4 regions of the Pectobacterium sp. PL64 genome follow, and region 1 is predicted to be linked to each of the others. Evidence: predicted binding sites of a transcription regulator. Region 1 holds the regulator's gene; each other region holds the start of a gene.
The links. The regulator CRP, encoded in region 1, controls carbon source genes, mostly activating them, when cyclic AMP is high. The targets are predictions, from matches to a motif close to ATGTGANNNNNNTCACAT.
Positions count from the first base shown of each region.

Region 2: the regulator CRP is predicted to act here: its motif matches at 3,152-3,169, upstream of aaeR (HTH-type transcriptional activator AaeR).
Region 3: the regulator CRP is predicted to act here: its motif matches at 3,160-3,177, upstream of udp (uridine phosphorylase).
Region 4: the regulator CRP is predicted to act here: its motif matches at 2,752-2,769, upstream of fadL (long-chain fatty acid transporter FadL).

Region 1 is NZ_CP092070.1:3,945,186-3,952,775, reverse strand. It holds gene pelA (pectate lyase PelA) at 579-1,703, opposite strand; gene HP572_RS17750 (aminodeoxychorismate synthase component II) at 2,385-2,960, shown strand; gene HP572_RS17745 (aspartate aminotransferase family protein) at 3,080-4,306, shown strand; gene crp (cAMP-activated global transcriptional regulator CRP) at 4,536-5,168, opposite strand; gene HP572_RS17735 (OsmC family protein) at 5,544-5,951, shown strand; gene HP572_RS17730 (phosphoribulokinase) at 6,065-6,934, opposite strand; gene HP572_RS17725 (YheU family protein) at 7,059-7,295, opposite strand; gene HP572_RS17720 (hydrolase) at 7,292-7,590, opposite strand, start outside.
Region 2 is NZ_CP092070.1:4,836,597-4,844,186, forward strand. It holds gene tldD (metalloprotease TldD) at 1-1,072, shown strand, start outside; gene HP572_RS21740 (hypothetical protein) at 1,148-1,741, opposite strand; gene HP572_RS21745 (hypothetical protein) at 1,751-2,047, opposite strand; gene aaeR (HTH-type transcriptional activator AaeR) at 2,199-3,134, opposite strand; gene aaeX (p-hydroxybenzoic acid efflux pump operon protein AaeX) at 3,467-3,670, shown strand; gene aaeA (p-hydroxybenzoic acid efflux pump subunit AaeA) at 3,678-4,643, shown strand; gene aaeB (p-hydroxybenzoic acid efflux pump subunit AaeB) at 4,655-6,643, shown strand; partial or broken gene HP572_RS21770 (NAD-dependent succinate-semialdehyde dehydrogenase) at 6,783-7,590, shown strand, end outside.
Region 3 is NZ_CP092070.1:4,237,029-4,244,618, reverse strand. It holds gene HP572_RS19075 (methyl-accepting chemotaxis protein) at 428-2,089, shown strand; gene HP572_RS19070 (dienelactone hydrolase family protein) at 2,192-3,019, opposite strand; gene udp (uridine phosphorylase) at 3,356-4,126, shown strand; gene HP572_RS19060 (tyrosine-protein phosphatase) at 4,363-5,151, shown strand; partial or broken gene ppc (phosphoenolpyruvate carboxylase) at 5,303-7,590, opposite strand, start outside.
Region 4 is NZ_CP092070.1:2,869,718-2,877,307, reverse strand. It holds gene HP572_RS12945 (LysR family transcriptional regulator) at 1-121, opposite strand, end outside; gene HP572_RS12940 (SDR family oxidoreductase) at 264-1,016, shown strand; gene fadL (long-chain fatty acid transporter FadL) at 1,193-2,503, opposite strand; gene HP572_RS12930 (YfcZ/YiiS family protein) at 2,885-3,181, shown strand; gene fadI (acetyl-CoA C-acyltransferase FadI) at 3,589-4,902, shown strand; gene fadJ (fatty acid oxidation complex subunit alpha FadJ) at 4,899-7,115, shown strand; gene HP572_RS12915 (spore coat U domain-containing protein) at 7,108-7,590, opposite strand, start outside.

The DNA.
Region 1 (7,590 bases):
AATCTCAATTTTGGTGAAAAACCAAGGGGAGTGTGGTCAAAAAATAAGATCAGTTCAAGGGTGAAATGTTAAATGTATTAGGTTGGAAACATTTTGTAATACTGATGATTGGATAATTTGGATTTTATGAGAAACGATTTTCTTTTAAATCAACCTAAAATCATAAGGTTATTTTGTTGGCAGAAAATAAATGCACTCGGGTTTCTTTATTGGTTGGGTTTTAAATGGTTATTTTTATTGTGGCAATCGCTGCCGCTAGTGTAAGGAAATCATCTTAAGTCAAAATATACTATCACAGGCATATTCAATATTGTTTACGTGATGATCCAATTTTATCGTGAATTTTAGTTTGTTAAAAAATAATAATTATTAGTCACTATATGGCGTTTCTTTATGTGATAAGCAAAAAATAGACCTCATTATTCATCGCGGTTTATTGGCTAAATGATCATTAGCATGCGTCTGTTTTCATGAAAGTTACGCTGACAATCTTGCGCAGGTCTCTTAAAAATGAGCGAGGCCGAAGCACTCGCTCATGAAGAACCCGACGCAGAATGAATGCGTCGGGCGTAACGCGTTTATTTACAGTTAGCTGCTGTCAGGACTGCCTGGTTTTTACCTACGCCAGCATAGTTTGCCAGTTTATCCTTCACGCACTGTGCGGAAACTGGTGAGTAGCTATACGGGACGGCAGGGAATTTGCCGGTGCTCTTCCAGTCATCCGCATTGATGTGCGGGGTGGATGGTTTACCCCAGGTGATCTTGTATTTAGCAAAATCAGATGGGCTGGTAATGTTGTTGTTACGGAGTTCCCAGGTACCGAAGTTGGAATCGTCGTTACGTGCGGTCACTGGGTTGAGTGCATTTTCGAACCAGTTGCTTTCGATCAGTGCGATCCCTTTCTGACGGACGTTAAAGCCTGAACTTTTGATACCGTCATACAGGTTGTTATAAGCATGCACTTGACCACCACGTTGCAGCGGCAGACGTGAGTTAACATCGCTGTAAATATTGTGATGGTAAGTCAGGTTACGACCGGTATCTGTGTTGCTTGAGCCGCTCAACCCTACCTTTTTCACGCCATGGATATAGTTGTACGACACGGTGACGTTGGTTGAGGCTTTCTTGATATCAACCGCTGATTCAAAGGTCGTGTCGTTGTCTGGCGTACCAGCACATTCGAAATTCTTGGCGAAGATCTCGTTGTGGTCGATCCAGACGTTCGGTGTGTTATCAATACGGATGGCATCGCCATCTTTTGCACCGCCCGGCATATAGCCGAAGCGCATGTTACGCACGATAACGTTGGAAGAGTTAACTATCCAGATACCGAAGTTAGCGGAAGAACCATTGGTACCGAGGATGGTGATCCCTTTGGTGAACTCTTTGATTTCTACACCGCGCGGATCTTTGCTCCATTGGCCGCAGATGTTAGCCTCAGCCGCTTTGATTAGCGCATCTTCATTACCGTTATAGGTAATGACGAGCGGGTAGGCGCCGCCTTTGACTGCTTTACCGCTTGAGTCCTTTTTCGCGGCTTCAATGATATCGACGATCTCTTGCAGAGAGCGTGCGGTTTTTTTCACAGCACCGGAAACGTCGCCGCCGTCAGTGGTGGCATAACCTCCCGTATTTGCCGCCATTGTCGGTTGGGCAGCGATCAGCAACAGCCCAGCGGCTGCAGAAGGCAGTAGGTATTTCATTATGTACTCTCCTTGACATAGAATTTTTTTGGGTATTTATCACTACACACCCTGTGTAATAAAAAAAGGCTGTTTCAACAAAAATGAAACCAAAGTTTGTCTATAAAGCCGAGCTAAGTGTTAACAGAAAAAATAAACAATACAAGATGGGGCGTTAAATATATTAATTAAATAACAGAGGACAACTGAGAGGATTTGTGTCTATTACTTTTAAATAGAAACCAATTTCCATTTAAATCATTTAAATTCATTGGTTTATGTTTTTTAATATGTGTTTTTTCAATCTGGATTCTTTATTTTTTATCCATCTAACATGCGTGGTTTATTCGCTTTCTTAGCAATTGTGATCGTCATCAAGAATATCACTTTAAAGCTAATCTTCTCGCCATCCTGCCTTTTTTAAAAAATATGAATTAATTCATAGGTGGTTTTAATTTATTATTTTTTTTGTTAGAAATAATTTCAAGGTAATGCGTTTACTGTGGGTAGGGATAATAAATAAGGCCTATTAATAAAGATATTTACTGATGAAATAAATGATTTATGATCGATGAAATGATTATCATGCTAATTTCTTAAATGGTAAGAGCGACCCCTTGTCTTTGATGGTAACGAGGGGGGTACCTGGCGCGGATTTCATGTATGTTAGTACGGATTTTTCCGACTAACAGTGCAATGACTATGCTGCTAATTATCGATAACTACGACTCCTTTACCTACAACCTTTACCAATACTTTTGTGAGCTTGGCGCGCAGGTTGTGGTGAAGCGTAATGATGAACTGACGCTGCGTGAGATTGAACAGCTTGCGCCTGAGCGGTTGGTCATTTCACCGGGCCCTTGTACGCCGGACGAGGCGGGCATTTCACTGGCGGCCATTCGTCACTTTGCCGATAAGTTGCCTATTTTGGGCGTGTGTCTTGGCCATCAGGCGATGGGACAGGCGTTCGGCGCGCGCGTGGTGCGGGCACGACAGGTCATGCACGGGAAAACCTCAGCGATTGCGCATAGCGATACGGGGGTTTTCACGGGGTTGGCTCAGCCTTTGACGGTCACCCGTTACCATTCACTCATTATTGATTCCGCCTCGCTACCCGATTGCTTTGAAGTCACGGCCTGGAGCGAGCATGAAGGGAAGCGTGATGAGATTATGGGGATCCGCCATCGCATATTGCCGCTGGAAGGGGTTCAGTTTCACCCAGAGAGCATTCTTAGCCAGCAAGGGCATCAGCTTTTGGATAATTTCCTTAAAATTTAGCTATATAGAAAGTTATTCTCCTCAGTAGCCGATTTAATATTGCCTGTAATTGATTTTTTATGCATATTTATTGACTATATTTTCATTCCGACATGATGGGCAGCAGAGTGAGGCAGCAAATGGCAGCAGAGCAGAAAGCAGTGACACGGGATACTCACGATAAAGTGATTTTGCCAGTTTATGCACCCGCGAAGTTTGTACCCGTGAAAGGTAAAGGGAGCCGCGTCTGGGATCAGGACGGCCGCGAGTATATCGATTTTTCCGGTGGTATTGCGGTTACGGCGCTGGGTCACTGCCATCCTGCATTGGTGAATGCGTTGCAGCAGCAGGGTGAAAAGCTGTGGCACACCAGCAATATTTTCACTAATGAGCCTGCGCTACGCCTCGCCAGCAAATTGATTGATGCTACTTTTGCCGACCGCGTGTTCTTTGTTAACTCCGGTGCTGAGGCTAACGAAGCGGCCTTTAAGCTGGCGCGTCACTATGCGGTTAAACGCCATAGTCCGTATAAAACCAAGATCATCTCCTTCTACAATGCATTCCATGGTCGGACGCTGTTCACCGTCTCGGTCGGCGGACAGCCTAAATATGCCGACGGTTTCGGACCTAAGCCTGCGGATATTGTTCATGTTCCCTTCAACGATCTGGCTGCGGTTAAAGCGGTGATGGACGATCACACCTGTGCAGTCGTGCTGGAGCCGATTCAGGGTGAAGGGGGGATTACGCCTGCTACGCCTGAGTTTTTACAAGGCGTTCGCGATCTGTGCGATCAGCACAAGGCGCTACTGGTGTTTGATGAAGTGCAGAGCGGAATGGGGCGTACTGGCAAACTATTCAGCTACATGCACTACGGCATTACGCCGGATATTCTCACAACGGCTAAAGCCTTGGGCGGTGGTTTCCCAATTAGCGCGATGCTGACGACGGAAGAGATCGCATCGGCCATGACGGTTGGTGTACACGGCACCACCTATGGCGGCAATCCGCTGGCCTGTGCGGTGGCGGAAGCCGCGCTGGATATTATCAACACGCCGGAAGTGCTGTCAGGCGTGGCGGATCGCCACGATCGCTTTGTCAGTGAGCTTGAGAAAATCAATCAGCAGTACGGTGTATTCGAACAGGTTCGCGGTATGGGGTTGCTGTTGGGCGCGGAACTGAAACCGCAATGGCACGGTCGTGCAGGCGAGTTTCTGGCGGCGGCAACGGCTCAGGGGCTTATGGTACTGATGGCTGGGCCGAATGTGATCCGCTTTGTACCGTCTTTGATCATTAATGAAGACGATATTGTGCAAGGGATGGCCAAATTCGCCAAAGCCGTCGCGCAGGTCGTTAACGCAGCAAACTGACTCTGTTCTTAAAAGATCAGCTATAAAAAAACGTAGGGAACGTTTTTCAACGTCGTTTTGCGACGGCCCGTAGGGTGGTGAGCAGGACGCTCGCCATAAAAAAACGTAGGGAACGTTTTTCAACGTCGCTTGCGACGGCCCGCAGGGTGGCGAGCAGGATGTTCGCCATAAAAAAAGCGTGAGGCCGAGGCTTCACGCTTTTTTATTGGTAGGGTACCGCGACAGGGGCTTAGCGAGTGCCGTAAACGACAATCGTTTTACCGTGTGCAGAGATCAGGTTCTGGTCTTCTAACATTTTCAGAATGCGGCCCACGGTTTCACGCGAGCAGCCAACGATTTGCCCAATTTCCTGACGAGTAATTTTTATTTGCATGCCATCTGGATGCGTCATGGCATCAGGTTGTTTGGCCAGGTTGAGTAGGGTTTGGGCAATACGGCCGGTCACATCAAGGAAGGCGAGGTTGCCGACTTTCTCAGAGGTAACCTGAAGTCTGCTTGCCATTTGCGCAGACAGACGCATGAGGATATCCGGGTTAACCTGGATGAGCTGGCGGAATTTTTTATAGGAAATTTCAGCCACTTCACAGGCAGTTTTTGCCCGAACCCAGGCGCTGCGTTCCTGACCTTCTTCAAACAGGCCGAGCTCGCCGATAAAATCGCCCTGATTGAGGTAGGAGAGAATCATTTCCTTGCCTTCTTCATCTTTGATTAGCACTGCGACAGAGCCTTTCACGATGTAGTAAAGCGTTTCTGCTTTTTCACCTTGGTGAATCAGCGTGCTCTTCGATGGATACTTGTGAATATGACAATGGGAAAGGAACCATTCGAGAGTTGGGTCTGTTTGCGGTTTGCCGAGAACCATTCGCTATCATCCTCTGTTGTAATTCACTGCGCAAATTACAGGGGTCAGAGTTCCCTGTACGGCGTGTTTAACTGCTAAAAAAATAAAATTCAGTCTAGGCAGAATGACGTCAGGGAATATACTGAAACCTCTGTACCCTTTATTTTCCGGTTGCTGCCTTGCCGCACCGTAAACATGGCTGGGGTATGTCTGGCCAGGTCATCATCTTCTTCGTTTCTGGGTTTGTCCAGAAAAGGTCTATTCTATTTTCGTTTTAACACAGCTTTAAGGACGTGTCTTGTGTTGTCTCGCTTCAGCATGACAAAGCGCTGATTAACGCTGGTTTTTGTACAGTAACGGTATAAATTTTCAAAAAATTTTTAGTGGAGAGGCATCATGCAGGCACGGGTAAAATGGGTTGAATGCTTAACGTTTTTGGGCGAATCCGCATCAGGGCATCAGATATTGATGGACGGCAATTCCGGTGATAAAGCGCCGAGTCCGATGGAAATGGTGTTGATGTCTGTAGGCGGATGCAGCGCGATTGATGTGGTATCGATTCTGCAAAAAGGCCGCAACGATGTCGCGGATTGCGAAGTGAAATTAACGTCAGAGCGTCGGTCTGACGCGCCGCGTTTATTTACCCACATCAATCTGCATTTTATCGTGACGGGAAAAGGATTGACCGACAAAGTTGTCGAGCGAGCCGTTGCACTGTCGGCGGAAAAATACTGCTCTGTCGCACTGATGCTGGGCAAAGCCGTTGAGGTGACGCACAGCCACGAAATTAGGGTGCTGGCATAACCCCTGTCTCTGGGCACTAATTCTGGTCACTTAAGCCTGTTATTAGGGGAAACACAGGGGGAGGTTCCCGTAGGGAGGCCTCACCCCTGTGGTCGCCCCGTGTATCTCGATGCTTATTCGATGGTTTTCCCTTCAATTAACCGCTGTACCAGCGGCGCCATGATTAATTCCATCGCCAACCCCATTTTCCCGCCGGGAACGACCAGCGTGTTGATGTGGGAGATAAAGGAACCCTGCAACATGGCGAGCAGATAGGGATAATCAATATTATCCAATCCCTGAAAGTGAATCACGACGAAGCTTTCGTCCAGTGAAGGAATCGACTTGGCGGCGAACGGGTTGGAGGTGTCCACGGTAGGCACGCGCTGGAAGTTGATGTGGGTGCGAGAGAACTGTGGCGTGATATAGGTGATGTAGTCTTCCATTGAGCGGACGACGGAATCCATCACTGCTTCACGCGAGTGGCCGCGCTCATTGACGTCACGAATCAGCTTTTGAATCCATTCCAGGTTGACGATCGGTACCACGCCGACGAGTAAATCCACATGCTGTGCCACGTCGTTTTGCTCGGTGACCACGCCGCCGTGCAGTCCTTCATAGAACAGGATATCGGTGGGTTCCGGCATTGGTTCCCACGGCGTGAACGTTCCGGGAACCTGATTATAGGGAATCGCTTCATCGTAGGTGTGAAGGTATTTACGCGTCTGGCCGCGCCCGTGCAGGCCATATTCAATAAACGACTGTTCCAGCAGGCTGAAATCATTCGCTTCCGGGCCGAAATAACTGATGTGGCGTCCTAAATCACGCGCTTTACGAATCGCCATATCCATTTCCGGACGGGTATAGCGGTGAAAGCTATCGCCTTCTAACTGGGCGGCACGCAGATCAAACTGCTGGAAAATCTTACGGAAGGCCAGACTGGTTGTCGTGGTTCCCGCTCCGCTGGAGCCGGTAACCGCAATAATCGGATGCTGATGTGACATAAGGTGCGTGACTCCGTGATCGCGATGCCCGCGTAGACCGAAGGCCTGCGCGCATCCTCAAAAAAGACGTAATTGTCATCATTGTTAGCATGTTTGGCGCGTTCTTTCACGACTTTCGGCGTGCTCAATAAGGGGCATGCCCTCCGGAATTGAGCTGGTTACGCGGCATGATATTGAGAGTTTCATGTAACTCAGACCACACCAACACCACCTCGCCAGATTGGAGTTGGCCGCGGATATCTTCCACTTTCTGTGCCAGCGAACGCTCCTGTTCGCCATAATCGGTGCCTTCCCGCAGGACGAAGGATTCGATGATGTTATCCAGCGTTTCTGGATCGAGCTGTTGCCAGGGAATAATCACGCTATGTTTCCTGATTCAAAGGGTTCCTGAGTAAAAACGGTTCCTGAAGAAAAAGAGTCGCTGACCTGGTCCAAAAATGGGCTAAGCCAGTTGGGAATGCGCTGTTCCAGCCACATTTCCGGTTTCAGCAACGTTCCGCCGACGAAGCCAACATGCCCGCCATGCTCCGTTAGCTGATACTCAATATTAGACGGTAACTGAGACAGATCGGGAATCACCTCTGATGTCATGAAAGGATCGTCCTTCGCATGGATGATGAGCAGCGGTTTACGTATCTGAGGCAATAGTGGCAGAG
Region 2 (7,590 bases), 890 kb from region 1:
GTTGGATAGCCTGACGCGTGAGGATAAAATTGCGCTGTTGCAGCGTGCTGATACGGTCGCACGTGCCGCAGATGCGCGCGTACAGGAAGTGTCAGCCAGCCTGACCGGTGTGTATGAGCTGGTGCTGGTAGCGGCGACGGACGGTACGCTGGCGGCAGATGTGCGCCCGCTGGTTCGTCTGTCGATCAGCGTGCTGGTCGAGTCTGAGGGTAAACGTGAACGCGGTTCCAGCGGCGGCGGCATGCGTGGCGGCTATGACTATTTCTGGGAAGTGGCTGACGGCGAAGCGCGCGTTGACGCCTGGGCGAAAGAAGCCGTGCGTATGGCGCTAGTTAACCTGTCGGCGGTGGCCGCTCCTGCCGGGCCAATGCCTGTGGTGTTGGGTGCCGGCTGGCCGGGCGTACTGCTGCATGAAGCGGTTGGTCACGGTCTGGAAGGTGATTTTAACCGTCGCGGTACATCCGTATTCAGCGGGCAGATGGGGAAACTCGTTGCATCAGAGCTGTGTACGGTGGTGGACGACGGCACGCTGACCGGGCGTCGCGGCTCGCTCTCGATGGACGATGAAGGCGTTCCAGGGCAATATAATGTCCTGATTGAAAACGGTATTCTGAAAGGCTACATGCAGGACAAGCTGAACGCTCGTCTGATGGGCGTTGCGCCAACGGGCAACGGTCGCCGCGAATCTTATGCGCATCTGCCGATGCCGCGTATGACGAACACCTACATGCTGGCCGGTAAATCCACGCCGGAAGAGATCATCTCCAGCGTCGAATACGGCCTATATGCACCAAACTTTGGCGGCGGTCAGGTTGATATCACCTCTGGCAAGTTCGTCTTCTCGACATCCGAAGCATACCTGATCGAAAAAGGTCGAATTACTACGCCAGTCAAAGGTGCCACGCTGATTGGCTCCGGCATTGAAGCGATGCAGCAGATCTCGATGGTCGGCAACGATCTGGCGCTGGATAAAGGCGTCGGCGTGTGCGGCAAAGAAGGGCAAAGCCTACCTGTCGGTGTGGGTCAGCCTACGTTGAAGCTGGAAAGCCTGACCGTCGGCGGCACCGCATAATTCGTTTTGACCTCCCGAGTTTCCTTTAAAACCGTGCTTTATTAGCACGGTTTTTTTATGTAGCGGAGCACACAATCAGGACACCGCGGCAATAATCGATTTGAGCTGCTTGATGTGTATTTCATCCCGCTGTACCAAAACGTCTTCCTTAATCTTGAGAACAATGCCTTTTAACAGGTCTGTTGTGCTGGAGATGTTTGTCGTGGTTTTTAGTACATCAATGTCTGTCGCGACATGCCGACCTTTAAGTGAAAGACGTTTCTCGGATTTTCCTTTTGCCAAATCACTTTGTAGAAAACGCGGGATATCTTTTGCCGCTGCGTGGTCAGCCGCCAGTGTGTGCAGATAATATTTCATCAGCGTGGGAATAAAATCGGGCTCCCCACCTAATTCGCAACTTGCCAGATTCAGGATGTCTATCATGTGTGCGGGCACTCGACTTTCCAACGCTTTACGTTGCACATCCAGCGCTTTCTTAATCATGGGGGTAGACTGATGGGGGATGATGGCAACATTTCCGCAGCGTTCGCAAACGCCAACCAAAACCTGTCTCACCACGCCGCTATTATCGCTGAACGGGACGTCTTTAAGCTGAAACGTCGCGGTTTCAAGTGACTGGCATGTGTTACAGAGAGCGGCCTGTGTATCGCCGACTTTGAAAATTTTCATGTCATCGCCTCAATGGTGGACGCTAATAAAGACACAATCCGGCTCGGTGAAATACCATTTGATATACCACGGTATTCCCCGATGGCGGCAACGGATGATATGAACATCAATATGCGCTGCAAAATGATGGGGTGAAGAGGAGTAAGATGGCCCGGCAGATTGATAAATAATATCAATGAGTTCTGTTATTGATATTTGTCCGGTTGCCAGCAAATTCTTCGTGCTGATATTCCCTCTGGCCTCATGCAGAACATTACCTGACTGCAAACAGACAATAAGCTGCTTTTTGGCATTCTTGAATCCCATCTCTCACCTATATTGTACGAATTTATTCGTACGTTATCCATGTGATTTTACTTTTCTGAACGAAGGAAAGAGGTATAACGCACGGATGGCGGGATCGGGATGTGTTTTGTATGAAAGAGGGAAACGCCTCGCATTTTCCTCTTTGCAAAACCTACTTTTTTTCCTCGCTATGATTCTGCCGATAACCCTGATATGTCAGAGCGACGTTTTTGAAGTATTCCGTCATGTAGTTAATGCAGACTTGTACTTTTAGCGGCAGGTTATCTTTGCGGGTGTAGAGCGCGTAGACCGGGCGCGGGTCGGAGTGGTAGCGGTTGAACAGAATCTCGATTTCACCGCGATTGATTTCGTCTACAACCCACATGAGCGGCACGTATGCGATACCCGCGCCGGCCTTAAGCCAGCGCACCAGCGTTTGTGGATCGTTAGTGACAAAGCGCCCCTGTGGCGTGACGCGGGTCGAAATGCCTTCCGGGGCGATCAGCTCGAATTCGCTGTCGGGACGTACGCTGTATTCCAGCCAGGAAAAATTCACCATATCTGATGGTTTATCCGGCGTGCCGTGCTGCGCCAGATAGCTTTTTGCGGCACAGACCACCATTGGCATCGAGCCTAAGCGTTTCGAGAACAGGCTGGAATCCTGTAGCGCGCCGACGCGGATAACGATATCCAGCCCGTCAGCAATCAGATCGGGAGCGGGAATTCCGGTGACCAGATTGACGGACAAACCGGGATATTCCTTCAGCATGGCGGCAGTCATGGTGGACAACACATTCTGCGCCATGGTGGAAGAACTGCCGATGCGCAGCGTGCCAATCGGCGTGTTGTTGAAGGCGTAAAGCTGCTCATGGACTTCATGCGCCTCATGCAGCATGCGTCGACAGCCGTGGTAATAGATTTTCCCCGCTTCCGTCAAACCAATGCTGCGCGTACTGCGATTAAGCAGCTTAATCTGTAGCTCATCTTCAAGCTTGGTAACGGTCTGGCTGACGGCGGATACGCTCATCTGTAACTGACGGGCTGCAGCGGTAAAAGAACCAAATTCCACCACGCGGGCAAACACCGACATACTCTTTAGTCTTTCCATTATTCACTCTGGCTTAAAAGTGATTTAGATCACGCTATGTAGATAAGGTGATAATAAGCATCCATAATATAGCCTATCCGATGGTTCTGGGCAGAACAGAGCCATTCAATGATTGTGTTTATTTACCCAATTAGAGTAATACGCTGATTTCCCATCGTTAGTCAGCCCCTGCTGACATCGCTATTCATCAGTTTAACGCTATCCCATCCGTTGGCTGCTCGCCTGCGGGATGAGGCTCTGTTGTCGGTGCTGAAAGGGCGCCAGACGACATAATTTACCACTCGGTAGCGCACCTGCTCGTTACCGCTCTCTAATAGAAAAAGGAAAAGAGGATGAGTTCACTCCCGGTTATGGTGCTATTCGGGCTGTCATTTCCCCCCGTATTTTTTGTCTTGCTGGTATCGCTGACCCTGTTTTTTGTCGTGAATCGCCTGCTGCAACCGACGGGGATCTATGACTTCGTCTGGCATCCTGCGCTGTTTAACAGCGCGCTGTTCTGCTGTCTGTTCTATTTACTGTTCCGTTACGGTCTGTGAGGTGTCTGTGAAAGCTTTCTTTTTACCCTTGTTTAGACAGCAGGCGGTGCTGATCAAAAAACTGAGCCGCGTGGTCATTACGCTGGTGATTGTGCTGTGTGCGATTGTGGCGATTTTCCGGGTCTGGGCGTTCTATACCGAATCGCCCTGGACGCGTGATGCCAAATTTACGGCGGATGTTGTCGCGATTGCGCCGGACGTCAGCGGGTTATTGAGCGATGTTCGCGTTACGGACAATCAGCTGGTGAACAAAGGTGACGTGCTGTTTGTTATCGACCAGCCGCGCTACCATCAGGCGGTGGCGCAGGCGGAAGCCGATGTTGCCTACTATCAGGCTCTGGTGACGGAAAAACGTCGGGAATCAGGACGCCGGGCGCGACTGGGTATCAGTGCGATGTCACAGGAAAATATCGATCAGTCCAGTAATGCATTGGAAACTGCCACGCACCAGCTTGCTAAAGCGCAGGCGGTATTGTCACTGGCGCAACTGGAGCTGGAACGCACCGTGGTACGTGCTCCTGCCGACGGCTGGGTGACCAACCTGCACGTGCAGAGCGGTGAGTTCATCGAACGCGGTAACACGGCGGTGGCGCTGGTGAAGAAGGATTCATTCTATCTGCTGGCGTACATGGAAGGGACCAAGCTTGAAGGCGTGCGTCGTGGCTACCGTGTGGAGATTACGCCGCTGGGTAGCGAAAAGATATTTTATGGCACGGTCGATAGCGTGGCAGCTGGGGTAAATAACAACAGTAACAGCGCGAATAGTAAAGGCCTGGCCAACGTGGATTCCAATCTGGAATGGGTGCGTCTGGCGCAGCGTGTGCCGGTAAAAATTCGCCTCGACCGCCAAATGGGCGACCTCTACCCGGCTGGCACAACGGCCACCGTAGTAATCACCGGTGAGCAGGTCAACAATGATAAAGCGCCATCGCCGCTCATCCGTCTCCTTTATCGCCTGCGTGAGTTCGGCTAAGTGAGGCGATGATGAAAACTCCGTCGCTAACAGGCGCTATGTTCTTTACGACGCCACAGTTTGCGCGCCTTCGCTTCGCTTTCAAACTGAGCTTCGCGATTGTGCTGTCCCTGTTTCTGGGCTTCCATCTCCAGTTGGAAACGCCGCGCTGGTCGGTGCTGACGGCGGCGATTGTCGCCGCGGGTCCAGCGTTTGCTGCGGGCGGTGAGCCATTTTCTGGCGCCATTCGCCATCGTGGCATGCTACGCGTTGTCGGCACCTTTATCGGTTGTATCGGCGCACTTGTCATCATTATCGCTACCGTTCGTGCACCGGTTGTGATGTTGATGCTGTGCTGTATTTGGGCGGGCTTCTGCACCTGGGTTTCCTCGCTGGTTAAAGTCGAAAATGCCTATGTGTTCGGGCTGGCGGGCTATACCGCGCTGATTATTATTGTGTCGACACAGGGGACACCGCTGCTGACGCCGCAGTTTGCCGTGGAACGCTGTAGCGAGATTGTGTTGGGCATCGTCTGTGCGATTCTGGCGGATTTACTGTTCTCGCCGCGCTCGATCAAGCAGGATGTCGACCGCAGTATCGGTGAGCTATTGGTGGATCAGTATCGGTTACTGCAACTCTGCATGAGCGGGGCGGAGAAAGACGCAATAGACAAGGCATGGCACGCGCTGGTGCGCAAAACAACCGCGCTAAACGGCATGCACAGCAGCCTGATGTTGGAGTCCTCGCGCTGGCAGAACAGCAATCGCCGCTTAACGTCGCTGCATACGCAATCGCTCACGATGATTACACAGGCGTGTGAAACCTACCTGATTTTGCAGGACGCCCCGACTCCCGTAAAAAGCAGCCTGAAACAAGTGTTGGATCAGCCTGTTGAGTCGTTTCGCGACGTGCATTGCCGTGTGAAAACATTGCGCCAGCTGATTGCGGCGGACAGCCGTGACGTGCCGCCGATGCTGAGTAGTTGGGTCGGCGCGGCGACGCGCTACCTGCTGTTGGCGAAGGGCGTGCAGACCAACCGGCGTATCAATACGATTGAAGCTGACGTGCTGAACAGTGAAGTGGAAATTAAAGCACCATCAGCCGAAACGCATCACGCCATGATTAATGGCTTACGCACTGGCGTAGCGACGGCGTTAGGCTGTCTGTTCTGGCTGAGCACTGGCTGGACTTCTGGCAGCGTGTGTATGGTGATGATTGCGGTGGTGACCTCGCTTGCCATGCGGTTGCCGAACCCGCAGATGATGGCGAAGGATTTTCTTTTCGGGACGATCTACGCGCTGCCGCTGGGGGCGCTGATGTTCATGTTTATCATACCGTCAACGCAGCAAAGTATGCTGCTGCTGTGCCTGAGTCTGGGGGCAATGGCTTTCTTTCTCGGCCTTGAAGTACAAAAACGTCGACTCGGCTCACTGGGTGCACTGGCCAGTACGATCAATATTCTGGTGTTGGATAACCCGATGACGTTCAACGTCAGTCAGTTTCTGGACAGTGCGATTGGCCAGATCATCGGTTGTTTTCTGGCGTTGATGGTGATCCTGTTAATCCGGGATAACACCAAGGCACACACGGGGAGAACGCTGCTGAACCGCTTTGTGTATGGCGCGGTCTCGGCGCTGACGACCAACACGGCGCGTCGCAAGGAAAACCACCTGCCAGCGCTGTATCAACAGCTGTTCCTGCTGCTGAGCCGCTTCCCTGACGATATTGCCAAGTATCGTCTCGCATTGTGGCTAATCATCATGCACCAGCGTCTGAGAACGCTGGATATTCCGCAAAACGCGGCGCTCTCTGCCTTTCATCGCCAGATTCGTGCAACGGCGGAGCAGGTGATTTCGGCCCGACGCGATAGCACGCGCAGCCGCTATTTCACGCAGCTGTTGGACGAGCTTGAACTCTATCAGCAGATGCTGGCAGAACAGCAGCTACCGCCGAGCGTAACAGTGCCTGTCGGGCGATTGACCGGGATCCTGCGTGACTATCAGCATGCGCTGAGCAACTAATCTCAGTGGGCGAGGTGGAACGGTAACTCTGACGATTAATCCGAGAGTACCGCAGCCTCCGCCCATCACTTCTATACTGAATTATCTATAGCTTCCCTCATAACGTCATGGAATATGACCCTTTTCAGGAGGTAACACGATGTCAGGACAAAATCTGCAGAATCATGAACTGTTTAAAACGGGCTACTTTGCTGCGGGGAAATGGCAGCAGAGCGGCGCGACCTTCGAGGTCGTGAATCCGGCGACGGGCGAGTCGATTGCCAGCGTGGCGAAAGCGGGAAAGAAAGAGACGCAGGTGGCGATTGACGCCGCCTATGCCGCCTTTCCTGCCTGGAAGCGTAAAACCGCGAAGGAGCGTTCTGAAATTCTGTACCGCTGGTACGAACTGATTCTGGAAAATAAACGCTATCTGGCGGAGTTGATGACCGCCGAGCAGGGCAAGCCCGTGCAGGAAGCCGAAGGCGAAGTTGTTTACGCGGCGAATTTCATTCAGTGGTTTGCTGAGCAGGGCAAGCGGGCGAACGGTGAGATTATTCCGCCGGCTAAGCCCGGATCGAAGATTTACGCCACGCGTGAACCCGTTGGGGTCGTTGTCGCCATTACACCGTGGAATTTCCCGCTGGCGATGTTGACGCGTAAGCTGGGGCCGGCGCTGGCCGCGGGATGTACCGGCGTCATCAAACCTGCGAACAACACGCCGCTGTCTGCGTTTGCCCTGTTGGCGCTGGCGCAGCAGGCGGGTGTGCCGGATGGCGTACTCAACGGCGTGGCGGGCGATACGCAGGCGATCAGCGATACCGTTATGGCGAGCGATAAAGTGCGCAAAATTTCCTTCACCGGCTCGACGGAAGTAGGGAAAACGCTGGTGCGCAACGCCGCAGAGACCATGAAGAAAGTGTCGATGGAACTGGGTGGCAACGCGCCTTATGTCGTGTTTGATGACGCGG
Region 3 (7,590 bases), 290 kb from region 1:
TTTACTATTTGATAGTCAGTGGCTATTTATTATTTATTTTTGAATGATTTAAACGATCAAATGATAAAGATCATGGGCGGTGTGCCGATAAGATGGATAACACAGGAGCGGCCATGTCTGCATGAGTGTGGAGAGGGAAGACCATTATTATCACCTCAATAACGTCTCTGCGGTCTTATCCGTTGTATTTGTAGCACTGTTAGATTTATTTCCACTTTTGCACCTCAACACCCGAGGGAAACTATTTGATTTTTGATAGCGCCTCTCATACTGAGAGCGTGCGTAAAATGCCTACCTCAAGGTATCTCTGGCGCGTCAGAAGGTCTGTTCGCCTTCGGATCGCCAACCATTCTCCGCCCTGTGGTTCCATCAATCTGCGACATGTGCGCAATTGACATTGCTATGCATTATCTAAAAGGAGTGAGACATGAATTTAGCGAATTGGCGTATCGGCTATCGACTGGGGGCTGGGTTTGCCGTCCTGATTTTGATGTTGTTTGTCGTGAGTATTTTTTCCCTGTCCAAGCTATCCGGTTTCCAGGATGGTGCCAGAGGCATTGTGAAAGAGGTTTATCCACAAACGGTTGATTCAAATAGCCTTATCGATAATGTAAACAGCATTCTGGTGGCCTATCAGCGGCTGATGCTGGTTTCAGATGAGGATAAAATCAAGGAAAACGTCGATCGTGTGAACACATTCCGCCAGGAGATTGGCCGCCTGCTGGATAAGCTGGAAAGCCAGACGGTTGAAGAGCGTTCAATCTCTCAGCTGCGTGCTATCCGCACGATCCGTGCCGAATTTTTGAAATCCGGTGACAAAATTATCAGCGAAGTGGTAGCAGGCAATCGAGAAGCGGCGATTGAGGAGTTCAACAACAACCTGAATGTTGTCCAACGTCAGTACCGTGATGCGGTAAGACAATTGGTTAACTATCAGGATGATGCGATGGATACCTCTGTTGAAGCCATGGCTGAGGTGTACAGCGACACCCGCATTATTCTACTGCTCATTCTAGCGCTGAGTGCCGTGCTTGGTGCGCTGATTGCCTGGTCAATTACGCGTAGCGTAACCCGACCGATACAGCAGGCTTTGCAAGTGGCAGACAGAGTGGCACAGGGCGACCTGACCTCACGTATCACTGTTACCAGCAAAGATGAAACCGGATTGCTGCTGCAATCGTTGGATCACATGAACACCAGCCTGAGCACGATTGTCGGGCAGGTGCGTGACGGGGCGGAAACGATCTCGACGGCGGCCTCGCAAATTGCCGCAGGTAATCAGGATTTGTCATCGCGTACCGAAGAGCAGGCCAGCTCGCTGGAAGAAACGGCGGCGTCGATGGAACAGCTGACGTCTACCATCAAGAACACGGCGGAAAATACCCAGCAGGCAACCGACATCGCGAATAAGGCCTCTGGTGCGGCTAAGCAAAGCGGCGACGTTATGGTTTCTGTGACGCAGAAAATGCGCGGCATTCGCGATTCATCCCAGCGTATGGCGGAAATCATTGGCGTGATTGACGGCATTGCGTTCCAGACCAATATTCTGGCGCTGAACGCCGCGGTTGAAGCCGCGCGGGCGGGCGAGCAAGGGCGTGGTTTTGCAGTGGTGGCAGGGGAAGTCCGTTCTCTGGCACAGCGCAGTGCGACCGCCGCGCGTGAGATCAAGGATTTGATCGACGACTCTGTGAGTAAAATTCAGGAAGGCATGTCGCTGGTGGATACCGCTGAAGAAACGATGAGCGGATTAACGGGCTATGTGCGGGATGTGAATGAGATCATCAGCGAAATCTCGCAGGCCAGCCGTGAACAGAGCGATGGGATTAACCAGATGAATCTGGCAGTGGGACAGATTGATACCACGACCCAGCAGAATGCGGCGCTGGTTGAAGAGTCGGCCTCTGCGGCGCTGTCTCTGCAATCACAGGCCTCTGTGCTGGCGGAAGCGGTAAGCGCGTTTAAGTTGCAGTCATATGGCAGCGGCAAAACTGCGTCTTATGCATCGGCACCAACGCGTACGCCAACGCTGTCTTTAGCGCCTGCATCGGCGAAAAATAAGGGCAATGACGGCGACTGGACGACGTTCTAAGGCTGTCTGTCTCTGTAAAGTCGTCAAAAGGTAAAATACCAACGCCACCGTTATTCGGTGGCGTTTTAGATCGTGGAATAAGATGTAAAACGAGTGACGGCGTTACGCCACGCCGTTTTTCTGGAACCATGCCAGCATACGCTGCCAGCCGTCGCGTGCGGATTCTTCATGGTAGCTGGGGCGATAATCGGCATGGAAAGCATGCCCGGCATCGGGGTAGACGATGATGTCTGCCGCCGCGTTGGCGGCACGCAGCGCCTGCCGCATAATATCGACCTGTCCTAACGGAATTCCTTCGTCTTTCGCGCCGTACAATCCCAGTACCGGGGCTTCTAATTCCGTTGCGACATCGACCGGATGTTTAGGGCTATTCAGCGTTTTCTCACCTGTACACTTGCCGTACCAGGCAACGGCCGCCTTGAGCTGTGGGTTGTGTGCGGCGTAGAGCCAGGTGATGCGTCCGCCCCAACAGAAACCCGTTATCGCCAGTTTACTCGCGTCGCCGCCCTGTTTAATCGCCCAGTTGGCCGTGTGATCGAGATCGGACAGTACTTGTGTATCGGGCACCTTATACACCAGCTCGGTCAGGATTCGCTGAATATCGTTATATTGGCTGGGGTCGCCCTGACGAAAATACAGCTCTGGCGCAATGGCCATGTAGCCCTGCTTGGCCAGCCTGCGGCAAACGTCCTGAATGTGTTGATGAACGCCGAAAATCTCCTGGACCACCAGAACGATAGGAAGTGGCTTCTCATGATTTTCCGGTCTGGCGATATACGCGGGTAGCTGCTCACCCTGAGAAGAAATGGTGGTTTCGCTGGCAATGATACCGACAGAATCCGTGGTAATGATGGAGGCGGTCTGCGGTTCTACTGCCGGGGATAGCCCCTGAGGAAGATGTTTGAAGGTCGTCTGTTCATCAGTCTTCATTACGCGCTCTCCTGTTACCGGTTAGCCGGATTTCATGTGAAAGAGGGGTTTCGAAATCGCTATGATAAATACTATCAATGATTAAAGAATCTACACTAGAAGACAATTAATCGGCAAAAATGAATTCCTTACCCAATAAATAGTGATTTAAGTCACATTTTTTATGTATGTTGATATTTGTTTCTTTTTCATCGGTGACTCTCGTCACTTAAAAAAACGTAATGATGCGCTAGAGTCTTTTTATTGAACGGACGCTGACCGGCTGCGACAGGCAGCATAGAGGAGGCGTCCGGCGCGATTTCTCTGAATACCCAATTGATTGCCCGGGAGGCAGTTATGTCTACATCTGATGTGTTCCATCTTGGTCTGGTCAAGAACGATTTACAGGGCGCGACGCTGGCTATCGTCCCCGGCGATCCTGAGCGTGTTGAAAAAATTGCTCGCCTGATGGATAACCCGGTACATCTGGCATCACACCGTGAATTTACGTCCTGGCGTGCAGAGTTGGATGGCAAGGCGGTGATTGTTTGCTCGACCGGTATCGGCGGCCCGTCAACGTCAATCGCAGTAGAAGAATTGGCACAGCTCGGTATCCGTACTTTCCTGCGCGTCGGTACGACGGGTGCGATTCAGTCCGGCATCAATGTCGGCGATGTGTTGGTGACCACCGCGGCCGTTCGCCTTGATGGGGCGAGCCTGCACTTCGCGCCAATGGAATTCCCAGCTGTTGCCGATTTCGGCTGTACCACCGCGCTGGTGGAAGCGGCTAAGGCATCGGGTGCGGCGTTGCATGTGGGCATCACCGCGTCTTCCGATACGTTCTATCCGGGTCAGGAACGCTATGACACCTTCTCTGGACGCGTTGTCCGTCGCTTCCGCGGCTCGATGGAAGAATGGCAGAGCATGGGCGTGCTGAACTATGAAATGGAATCCGCCACGTTGCTGACCATGTGCGCCAGCCAGGGGTTAAAAGCGGGCATGATCGCGGGCGTGATCGTGAACCGTACCCAGCAGGAAATCCCAGATGCGGCGACCATGAAGCTGGCCGAAACCACCGTCATCAAGGTGTTGCTGGACGCGACTCGTCGTTTGTTAGCTGCTGAATAAGCACAAAAATTGATGGTATTTTGGGCTGGTCATCATCGATGCCAGCCCGTATCCTGATATACCCGTCATTCTTCAAGCTGCATGTGCGTTGGCTGCGTTCACTCACCCGAATCACTTACTTGAGTAAGCTCATCGGGATTCCCTCGCTTGCCGCCTTCCTGCAACTCGAATTATTTAGGGTATACACTGAATAACTCAAGTTGCCTTGCTCGCCTTTCAACCTCGCAAGGAGATGTATGACCGAACCAACGTTGCTTCATCCCTCTTTATTACCGCTGGACGGCGGAATCAACTTCCGCGATTTAGGCGGCAACCGCGCTGCTGATGGGCGGCTTATCCGACACGGTAAACTTTTTCGCTCCGGTTCGCTGGATCTGCTGAGTCAGGCTGACTGCGAACACCTTGCTGGCGTGCCGATTTCTCACGTGGTGGACTATCGGGATGCCGATGAAATTGCGCAGAAGCCCGACGTCTTGTGGACGGGGGCTAATTATCACGCTTACCCAGCCAACCCATTGCGCCATGAAGTGACGGCTAATCTGGATTCATTGGGATCCGATGTGCTGGCAGCGTTTGATTCCCGTGCGTTTATGTTGGAACTCTACCGCCGTCTGCCTTTCAATAACTCAGCCTATAAACAGCTGGTATCACTGCTATTGCGGCCGGATGAGGGCGGGCTGGTACAGCACTGCGCCGTCGGTAAAGATCGCACCGGTATTGGTTCGGCGCTGGTGATGTTTGCGCTGGGGGCAGATGAGCAGACGGTGATGGAAGATTACCTGCTCACCGAGACGACGCTGACGCCGTTCCGCCAGCAGCTACTGACACATCTGTCGGCAACGCTGAATGAGAAAGCGCTGGGACAGTTCTCTTATGTGCTGTCGGTGCAGGAAGAGTTCATCGTGACGGCGCTACAGGCCATCTACGAACGACACGGCTCAATTGATAGCTGGCTTGAAGTGGAATACGGTCTGGATAATCGTGCACGGAATTATTTGCAGGATAAATACTTGGTTGCAGGATAACTATCTGGCGTAAGGTACTCACAGCGGCTTTACGATCTATCCATTATCACCGCGTGACTGATTTTTCCACAAAAGAGGCCGGTCAGTTGACCGGCCTTTGTTTTTGCTGTGTATAGTTTTGCTGTCTGTGTAGTTTTTGCTGACTGCGCAATTAGCCCGTATTACGCATACCTGCGGCGACACCCGCAATAGTCACCATCAGCGCCAGCTCCAGATCGGCATCCGGTTTTTCCTGCTGACGTGAACGATGCAGCAACTCGGCCTGCAATACGTTCAGGGGATCGGTATAGACGTTACGCAGGGCGATCGACTCGGCGATCCACGGCAGATCTGCCATCAGGTGATCGTCGTTGGAGATCGCTAGTACAACGTTAATATCGGCGGCCAGCTGATCGCGCAGCTGTTTCCCTAACGGCCACAGCTTCTCTTCGACCAGACGCTGATCGTAATACTCTGCCAGCCACAGGTCGGCTTTGGCGAACACCATCTCCAGCATGCCGATACGCGTTGAGAAGAACGGCCAGTCGCGACACATGGCTTCCAGCTGTTCCTGCTTACCGTCATCCACCACTTTCTGCAATGCGGCACCCGCACCCAGCCACGCTGGCAGCATCAGGCGGTTCTGCGTCCAGGCGAAAATCCACGGGATAGCGCGCAGGCTTTCCACGCCGCCGTTCGGACGACGCTTGGCCGGACGGGATCCCAGCGGCAGTTTACCCAGTTCCAGCTCCGGCGTTGCGGCGCGGAAGTAAGGGACGAAATCCGGGTTCTCACGCACGTAGCCACGGTACATATCGCAGGACACGCGGGACAGCTCATCCATCACCTCGTGCCATTCCTGTTTTGGTTCCGGCGGTGGCAGCAGGTTTGCTTCCAGAATTGCACCGGTATACAGCGCCAGGCTGCTGATGGTGACTTCCGGCAGGCCATACTTAAAGCGAATCATCTCGCCCTGTTCCGTCACGCGCAGGCCACCTTTCAGGCTACCCGGCGGTTGTGACAACAGCGCAGCATGAGCCGGTGCGCCACCGCGACCGATGGAACCGCCGCGTCCGTGGAACAGCGTCAGTGCGATACCCGCTTTCTCACAGGTTTTGATCAGCGCGTCCTGTGCACGGTATTGCGCCCAGGAAGCGGCCATCACGCCCGCGTCTTTTGCGGAGTCGGAATAGCCGATCATGACCATCTGCTTGCCTTGAATAAAGCCGCGATACCAGTCGATGCTCAGCAATTGCTTCATGACATCATCGGCGTTGTTCAGGTCGTCCAGCGTTTCAAACAGCGGCGCGACCGGCAAGGCAAACGGGCAGCCTGCTTCTTTGAGCAGTAGGTGAACGGCCAGCACATCGGAAGGCGTACGCGCCATTGAAATAACGTAAGCGGCGATAGAGCCCTGTGGCGCTTTGGCGATAACTCGACAGGTATCCAGCATTTCTTTGGTATCCGCACTCGGTTCCCAGTAGCGCGGCAGAAGCGGGCGCTTGGAGCTCAGTTCACGGATCAGGAAGGCTTGCTTGTCGGACTCTGACCAGCTTTCGTAGTCGCCCAGACCCAGATAACGGGTAATCTCAGCCAGTGCTTCGGTGTGGCGGGTGCTTTCCTGACGGACATCGATGCGGACCAAAGGCACGCCGAAGCAGCGCACGCGGCGCAGCGTATCCAGCAGGCGACCGTCGGCGATGATGCCCATGCCGCAGGTTTTCAGTGATTGGTAGCAGGCGTGGAGCGGTTCCCAAAGCTGTTCGTTGGTAATCAGCAGATCTTTCGGCGGCAGACGTTCTTCGCCCGTCAGGCGCGCTTCCAGGTAGCTCAGCGTACTGCTCAACTGCGAACGCAGTGATTTCATGATGGCACGGTACGGTTCCTGCACCTCGCTGCCACCGGCCAGTTCCAACAGCTCCGGCGTACATTCGGACATCGACAGTTCGGAAACGAGCACCTGGATATCACGCAGGAACAGATCGGCCGCTTTCCAACGGCTGAGTAGCAGAACATGGCGAGTCACTTCTGCCGTGACGTTCGGGTTACCGTCACGGTCGCCGCCCATCCAGGAGGTAAAACGCACCGGAACGGCGTCAACGGGCAGACGGTAGCCGAAAGCCTGTTCCAGCTGTTCATCCAGCTCGCGTAAAAACGCGGGTACGCCTTCCCACAGACTGTTTTCCACCACGGCGAAGCCCCATTTGGCTTCATCTACCGGGGTAGGACGAATTTTACGGATTTCATCGGTATGCCAGGACTGTGCGATCAGCTGGCGCAGGCGGCGCATGATCTGATTACGTTCATAATCAGCCAGATCGTTATGGTCGAGCTGCTTGAGGCAGGTATTCACTTCCACCAGCTTGTGGATCAGCGTCCGGCGGGTTAATTTCGGTTGGGTGTGCGGTCAACACCAGTTCGATCGACAGCGACTCCACGGCATCGCGGATATCGCGTTCG
Region 4 (7,590 bases), 1.1 Mb from region 1:
CTAAGGCAGCAACGTATCGACTTACGTTAGGTTGCCCCATATTCAGGTCGCGTGCTGCCGCAGAAAAACTGCCTGTTTCGACAGTCCGTTTAAAACAGGTCATGAGCAGAAAACGATCCACGTGGAGATGCCTCAATTAATGCAGTAATGGAATAAATCATATGCGAAATGGGGAGCTTATCATCATTTATGCATACACATATGATTAGCGCTGTCCCCGGCAGCACATTGCTGCATCCCGCTATGATTATCAGGAGTTCCCTATGTCTCGCTTACACAACAAACGTACCCTTATCACCGGAGGCACCTCCGGCATTGGGCTGGAAACCGCAAAGCAGTTTCTCGCTGAAGGGGCTCGCGTCATCGTTACTGGGGTCAACCCCGATTCTATTGCCGCAGCAAAAGCCGAGCTTGGCAGCGAGGTGCTGGTGTTGCGCGCCGATTCGGCTAGCGTGAGTGCACAGAAGGAACTGGCGCAAGCCGTGGAAGCCCATTACGGAAAAGTTGATGCTGTCTTTCTCAACGCGGGTGTTTCCGTTTGGCAACCGATTGAGGAATGGACGGAGGAGATGTTTGATCGCTCCTTTGACATCAACGTCAAGGGGCCGTACTTCCTGATCCAGTCGTTGCTGCCCGTGTTCGCCAGCCCTGCTTCGGTCGTGCTCAACACGTCGATTAGTGCGCATGTAGGATCGGCTCGTTCCTCGGTTTATTCTGCGACCAAAGCGGCTTTTCTTAGCCTGTCAAAGACGCTGTCGAGCGAACTGATGGCGCGTGGTATTCGCATCAACGCGGTTAGCCCAGGGCCAATCGATACCCCGCTGTATGACAAACTTGGTATCCCCGATACCTATCGCAAACAGGTCAACGAGGAGATCGTCAAAAGCATTCCTTCAGGCCGATTCGGCACGGCGGAGGAGATTGCCAAGGCGGTGTTGTACCTGGCTTCAGATGAGTCCCGATGGACTATCGGTAGTGAGATTGTCGTGGATGGCGGGCGTCTCTTGAACGACTGATCCGACATTATGATGTTCGTGGATTGTCCATCATTAGCTAATCACTACGCCAGTAAGAAAGAGACAAATGCCTTGTGATGAGCAATAAAAAAGCAGGTAAGTTGCCTTACCTGCTTTACCACGTTCTGACTGATAGCAATGAGAACGCGTGCTTTATTTATAAACTCGTACGTTATTTAGAACGCATAGTTAAAGTTCACGCCGTACAGCCAGGCTTTACCTTTGGAGCTGAAAGTGTAACTTGGCGAACCCGCTCTATCAGAGATAGGTTCGCTGATATCAACTTGCTTGCCATGCATGTAGGACACGCCAACATCCACAGACGCGTCTTTATTAAAGGCGTAGGTCGTACCTGCGCTCAACCAGAAACGATCCTGATCCGGGATGGAGATCGAACGTTTGTCGGCCGGTACTGGGCTGTCGTCAAACGCGATACCGCCGCGGAACGTCCAGTTATCGTCATGATAGTAGGTGGTGCCGAGTGCGATACGGTACGCGTCACGGAAGCTTTCATCTTTATGGAACAGAGTCTGACCGTTGTTGCCCGTTGCTTTCAGCTCCTGGAACTGGCTCCAACTGGTATAGGTCAGGCTGTAGTGTACCGCCCACTTCGGCGCCACGCGATGGTAGGCCGACGCTTCCCACATTTCCGGCAGATTCAGCGTCAGCTTGCCAGGGATCGTTGCGCCACCAGTACCGTTCAATGCTGTTACTGCTGTTGGGAGGTTGTTGCTGTAATCGCCGTTAAAATCGATATCGACTTTTGAACGATAAGTCAGGCCGAAGCGATTATTTTCATCGACTTCATAAAGGATACCCGCATTCCAACCGTAACCCCATTCCTTACCTTCCAGACGAGCTATTTCTGAGGAGGGACCAGCGACTACCCCTTGTAATCCACCAGCAGCGGTAGGTACGTTTGCCAATTCACCTGCTCGACGAACAATCTTGGCATCAGCATAGACGGCGTTAACCCCTAAACCAAAGCTAAAATGCTGGTTCAGGCGATAAGCGGCGCTCAGATTCAGGTTTGATGTCAGCAGGTCGGTCTGTCCACCAATGGAACCTGCGGCATAGTTATCATTGAATTCCGTTGCTAAGCCATAGTTGGTGGTAGCGGAAGCACCAACCGCCCATTGCTCATTCAGCGGCATGATGAAGTGTAGGTTCGGCACCCAGGCGTGCGGCGCAATATTTTTGGCGCTGGTATTCTGCCCAGTCAGGGAGTTTTTCCCCTGAACATCGATATCCGGGTTGATATAAGTGACACCACCGGAGAATGAAGGGCGGTCAAACATGGTCATGGTCGCCGGGTTACGGCTACCTGAGGTCGCATTATCGGCTACGGCACCTTCACCAGAAAACGCGCGTCCCAGACCAGATGATGAGTATTCATTTAGCTGGAAACCAGCTGCGGACACATTTGCTGAAAACAGGGCCACCGCAACAGCAATTGTGGATTGTTTGAACAGGTTTTTCTGGTTCATGACCAAAACCTCTTTATATGCTTGTTATTTAACTTTGTTACACGAAGTAACAAGGGACGCGCATTGTAGGGGGCGCACTCAGCCTGACAAAGCAGACCAGTTGCCAAAGTATAAGTTGGGAATACGACAATGTTGCGCTCGTGTATTAAAAATATTTCTAAAATGATGCAGAATTTAGACCTGCTTAACGTTTTGGTTAATTTGTGTGAAGAGATATTACTCGGTCTTTACTGCCTTATAACACCGTAATGTGATTGATATCACTAAAATTACTGGTCAGCATGAAGTGCTGGCACTGCTTCGGGATGAGGGAGTAAAATATAAGGAAGATAAAAATATTTGAACTGGATCATATCTCCCGCGTTTTAAGAGGAAAGTAGCATGACGAACGTAATCAACAAATGCAGTGCTGAAGAAACCGCAGCCTGCTGCTGTGTCGATGTTGGCACAATTATGGATAACACGGATTGCACGGCGTCTTACAGCAACGTTTTTGGCGATCGTGCTGAGGCGGAAGCGGCACTGGCCGCCCTGACGGAAAAAGCGCGTGCGGTAGAGTCTGAACCTTGCGAAATCGCCAGCACGCTGGAAGACGTAGACGGCGGCGTTAAATTGGACATCGATTTCACGTTCAGTTGCCAGGCTGAAACGATGATTTTCCAGCTCGGCCTGCGTTAAGCCTTCCTTCTGGCAGGCATTGCGTTATCGCATCGCCTGCCTGACTCGTTTTGTTTCCCTTCGTTATTTCTATCCACCACTGTCGGTGGTGTCGTCACTTATCCATTCTCCCAATGCGCATGTTAATTGGCCATAGAATCGGTCGGCATGTTGTCGGCGTTCCCCAGATCGTCGCGATGTCTTCATAAAAACGGTGCAGCATTTCGTCTCGTCCTGCTTTCTTCGGTTGTATTAGTCATCTTTATCACCTGAGTCTTGTCATAAGGTTGATGGTATCAGGGCTGACAACAGCATGCTCTTCACACTTTTGTGTTGCGCAGCTTTGCGTAATGTAACTATCTGGTTAACAATGAAATCAGGTCTGACCTGTTGTGCGCGTACTTTATTTTCGGTTAACAGGAGCGTTTATGAGCGAGGTATTACCTCTGATAACCCGCCGCGGCGATCGCATTGCGTTCGTGAGCGGATTACGCACCCCATTTGCCCGGCAGGCAACGGCCTATCATGGCGTACCTGCCATCGAATTAGGGAAGCTCGTTACCAGTGAATTACTGGTTCGCACGGGGATCGACCCTGAACTGATCGAGCTATTGGTGTTCGGACAGGTGGTCCAAATGCCCGAAGCGCCGAATATCGCCAGAGAGATCGTGCTCGGCACGGGCATGAGTGTGCATACCGATGCCTACAGCGTGTCGCGCGCCTGCGCCACCAGCTTTCAGGCGGTCGCCAACGTGGCGGAAAGCATCATGGCGGGGACGGTGGAAGTCGGCATTGCTGGCGGGGCGGATTCCTCTTCCGTGCTGCCGATTGGCGTCAGCAAAGCGTTGGCCAGAACGCTGGTGGATATGAACAAGGCCCGGACGCTGAGCCAGAAGTTGAAACTGTTAAGCGGTCTGCGCCCGAAAGACCTGCTGCCAGTTGCGCCTGCCGTGGCGGAGTATTCCACTGGGCTGCGCATGGGTGATACCGCCGAACAGATGGCAAAAACCTACGGCATCACGCGCGAAGAGCAGGATGAACTGGCGCACCGCTCGCACAAGCTGGCGGCTCAGGCCTGGGAATCCGGCGTGTTGCGCGATGAAGTCATGACGGCTTACGTCCCACCCTATGACAAGGCGCTGAGTGAAGATAACAACGTGCGCCATGATTCCGCGCTGGAGCAGTACTCCCGTTTACGCCCAGCGTTCGATCGCCGACACGGTACGGTCACGGCGGCGAACAGTACGCCGCTAACAGATGGCGCGGCAGCGGTGTTGATGATGAGTGAATCCAAGGCCAAAAGTCTGGGGATCACGCCGTTAGGCTACCTGCGCAGCTATGCATTCAGCGCCATCGGCGTACAGCGTGATATGTTGTTGGGGCCGGCTTATGCCTCCCCGCTGGCGTTGGCAAGGGCTGGCGTGACGCTGGCTGATCTGACGCTCATCGATATGCACGAAGCCTTTGCCGCCCAGACGTTGGCAAATCTCAAACTGTTTGCCAGCGATGAGTTTGCTCGGAATCAGCTGGGTAGAAATGCCGCGCTGGGTGAGGTGGATCGCACCAAGTTCAATGTGTTGGGGGGATCCATTGCCTATGGACACCCCTTTGCCGCTACTGGCGCGAGGATGATTACCCAAACGCTGAATGAATTGCGCCGTCGTGGCGGCGGGCTGGGGTTAACCACTGCCTGCGCGGCGGGCGGGCTAGGTGCGGCAATGGTACTGGAGGTGACGCCATGAACGATCAACAGCCTTTCTCCGTGACAACATCATCTGCAACGGAAAAAACAGCGCCTGTAACGGAAAGCCCGTCCGCCTTTTCCCTAACGATTCGGCCGGACAATATCGGTGTTATTTGCATTGATGTTCCCGGTGAGAAGGTGAACACGCTAAAGAGCGAATTTGCAGAACAGATTCTTTCGGTCTTCGAGCAGGCGCGGCAGCAAGCGACGCTTAGGGGACTGATTTTTATTTCCGCCAAGCCCGATTCGTTTATCGCCGGTGCGGATATCACCATGTTGAACCAGTGCAGCAGTGCCGAACAGGCAGAGAATCTGGCGAAGCAAGGGCAGGAAACGTTCGATCAGGTGGCCGCACTGCCGTTCCCCGTGGTGGCCGCGATCCACGGTGCCTGTCTGGGTGGTGGGCTGGAGCTGGCATTGGCCTGCGACTATCGCGTCTGCTCGCTGGATGAAAAAACGGTGCTGGGGCTACCGGAAGTGCAGCTTGGTCTTCTTCCCGGTTCGGGCGGAACGCAGCGGTTGCCACGGCTGATTGGTCTGGATAGTGCGCTGGAGCTCATTCTGACCGGTCGCCACCTCCGTGCGAGTCAGGCGTTACGACAAGGGCTGGTTGATGAGGCCGTCCCGCACGATATTCTGCTGGAGACGGCGGTCGAGATTCTCAAAAAAGGAAAACGTAAAGCAGTGCCGCTGGGCTGGCGTTCGCGTTTGTTGAGCAGTCCGGGCATTCGCGATGTGCTGTTCAAACTAGTGAAGCGCAAAACACGTGCGAAAACACACGGTAACTATCCGGCCACGGAAAAAATCATCCAGGTGGTGCGTCGGGGCATAGAAAAAGGGCGTGAAGAAGGGTATCGGCACGAGGCGAAAGCGTTCGGCAAACTGGTGATGACGCCGGAGTCGGCCGCGCTACGCCACCTGTTCTTTGCCTCCAATGCATTAAAGAAAACCACCGGGGCGGCCTCTGATGCCAAGCCGATCCACTGTGTGGGCATTCTCGGCGGTGGGCTGATGGGCGGCGGGATTGCCAGCGTGACGGCGACGCGCGGGAAGTTGCCGGTACGCATTAAAGATATCAATGAACAGGGCATTAACCATGCGCTGAAGTACAACTGGCAGCTGCTGACCAAACGCGTTCAGAGTAAGCGGATAAAACCGACGGAGCGCCAGCGGTTGATGACGTTGATTTCCGGTAGTACGGACTATCGCGGTTTTGAACATGCGGATATCGTCATTGAGGCCGTTTTTGAAGATCTGGCGCTGAAGCGGCAAATGGTGGCGGAGATTGAAGAGCACGCTGCGGCACACACGATTTTCGCGTCAAACACGTCCTCGCTGCCGATCCATCAGATTGCAGAGGGCGCGCGCCGTCCGCAACAGGTTGTGGGTCTGCACTACTTTAGTCCGGTGGACAAAATGCCGCTGGTTGAAGTTATCCCTCATGCTCACACCAGCGCAGAGACGGTCGCGACGACGGTGGCTCTGGCGAGAAAGCAGGGAAAAACCGCGATCGTCGTAGGCGACAGCGCCGGTTTTTATGTGAACCGCATATTAGCGCCTTATATCAACGAAGCCGCTTATTGCCTGCTGGAAGGGGAGCCGATCGAATCGATTGACTATGCGCTGGTGCGCTTTGGCTTCCCCGTCGGCCCGCTCGCGCTGCTTGATGAAGTCGGTATTGATGTCGCGACCAAAATTGTGCCAGTGCTGAGTGAAGAACTGGGCAAGCGGTTCACCTCTCCACCCGCGTTTGATGCGATCCTGAAAGATGGGCGGAAAGGGCGCAAGAATGGGAAAGGATTCTACCGGTACAATAAAACACGCCGTTTCTGGCACGCAGGCAGGGAGGTAGACAGCTCGGTTTATCCGCTGCTGGATGTCACGGCGAAGGCCCATATCGACCCTGCGCTCATCAGCCAGCGTGCTGTGATGATGATGCTCAATGAGGCGGCGCGCTGCCTGGAAGAAGGCGTGATCCAGTGCGCCCGCGATGGTGATATTGGCGCGGTATTTGGCATTGGTTTCCCACCTTTCCTCGGCGGGCCGTTCCACTATATGGATCGTCTGGGCGTGGAAACGGTCGTGAAAACGCTGCTGGTGCTGCAACAGCAGTATGGCGATCGGTTCGCGCCCTGTGAACGTCTGCTCGCGATGCGGGAAGGTCGGCGGACATTTTATCCGCCAACCGATGAAGACCAGAGCGCTAGTTGATTGTGACGTTGATCGTCACCGTGTCTTTATATGCGCCTTCTGGCTTACTGGCCTGACTGGCATTAATTCGGGCGGTGTACGGGATATTTTGCGTAATTCCCGTACCCGTTCCGCTGTAATCGTTGGTTTCGGTCCAGGCGATGTTCCCGGTGCGATAGAGCTGATATTGCAAATAGTAAGGCGTGCCACCGACGGTGGCCGTCATTCTGCGCCAGTTGGCATCGTCAGGGTGGGTACTGACGAGTTTGACGGTATACGCGCCCAGCAGCGTACAGCGAACCCCGAGGTTATTGTTGACCGCCGCGAAATCAGCGGGGAACGCCGCCATGCCAAAACTGATATTCGGCGCGCTGGTGATCTGGCAGTCATTGGTGATGTTCATGGTGATATTGAGGGTTGAAGTGGTTGAGCCCCTTTCGTAAACACAAAGACCTAACGCTCCCAGCGAACAAAGTTCATAATCCCATTTAATCGT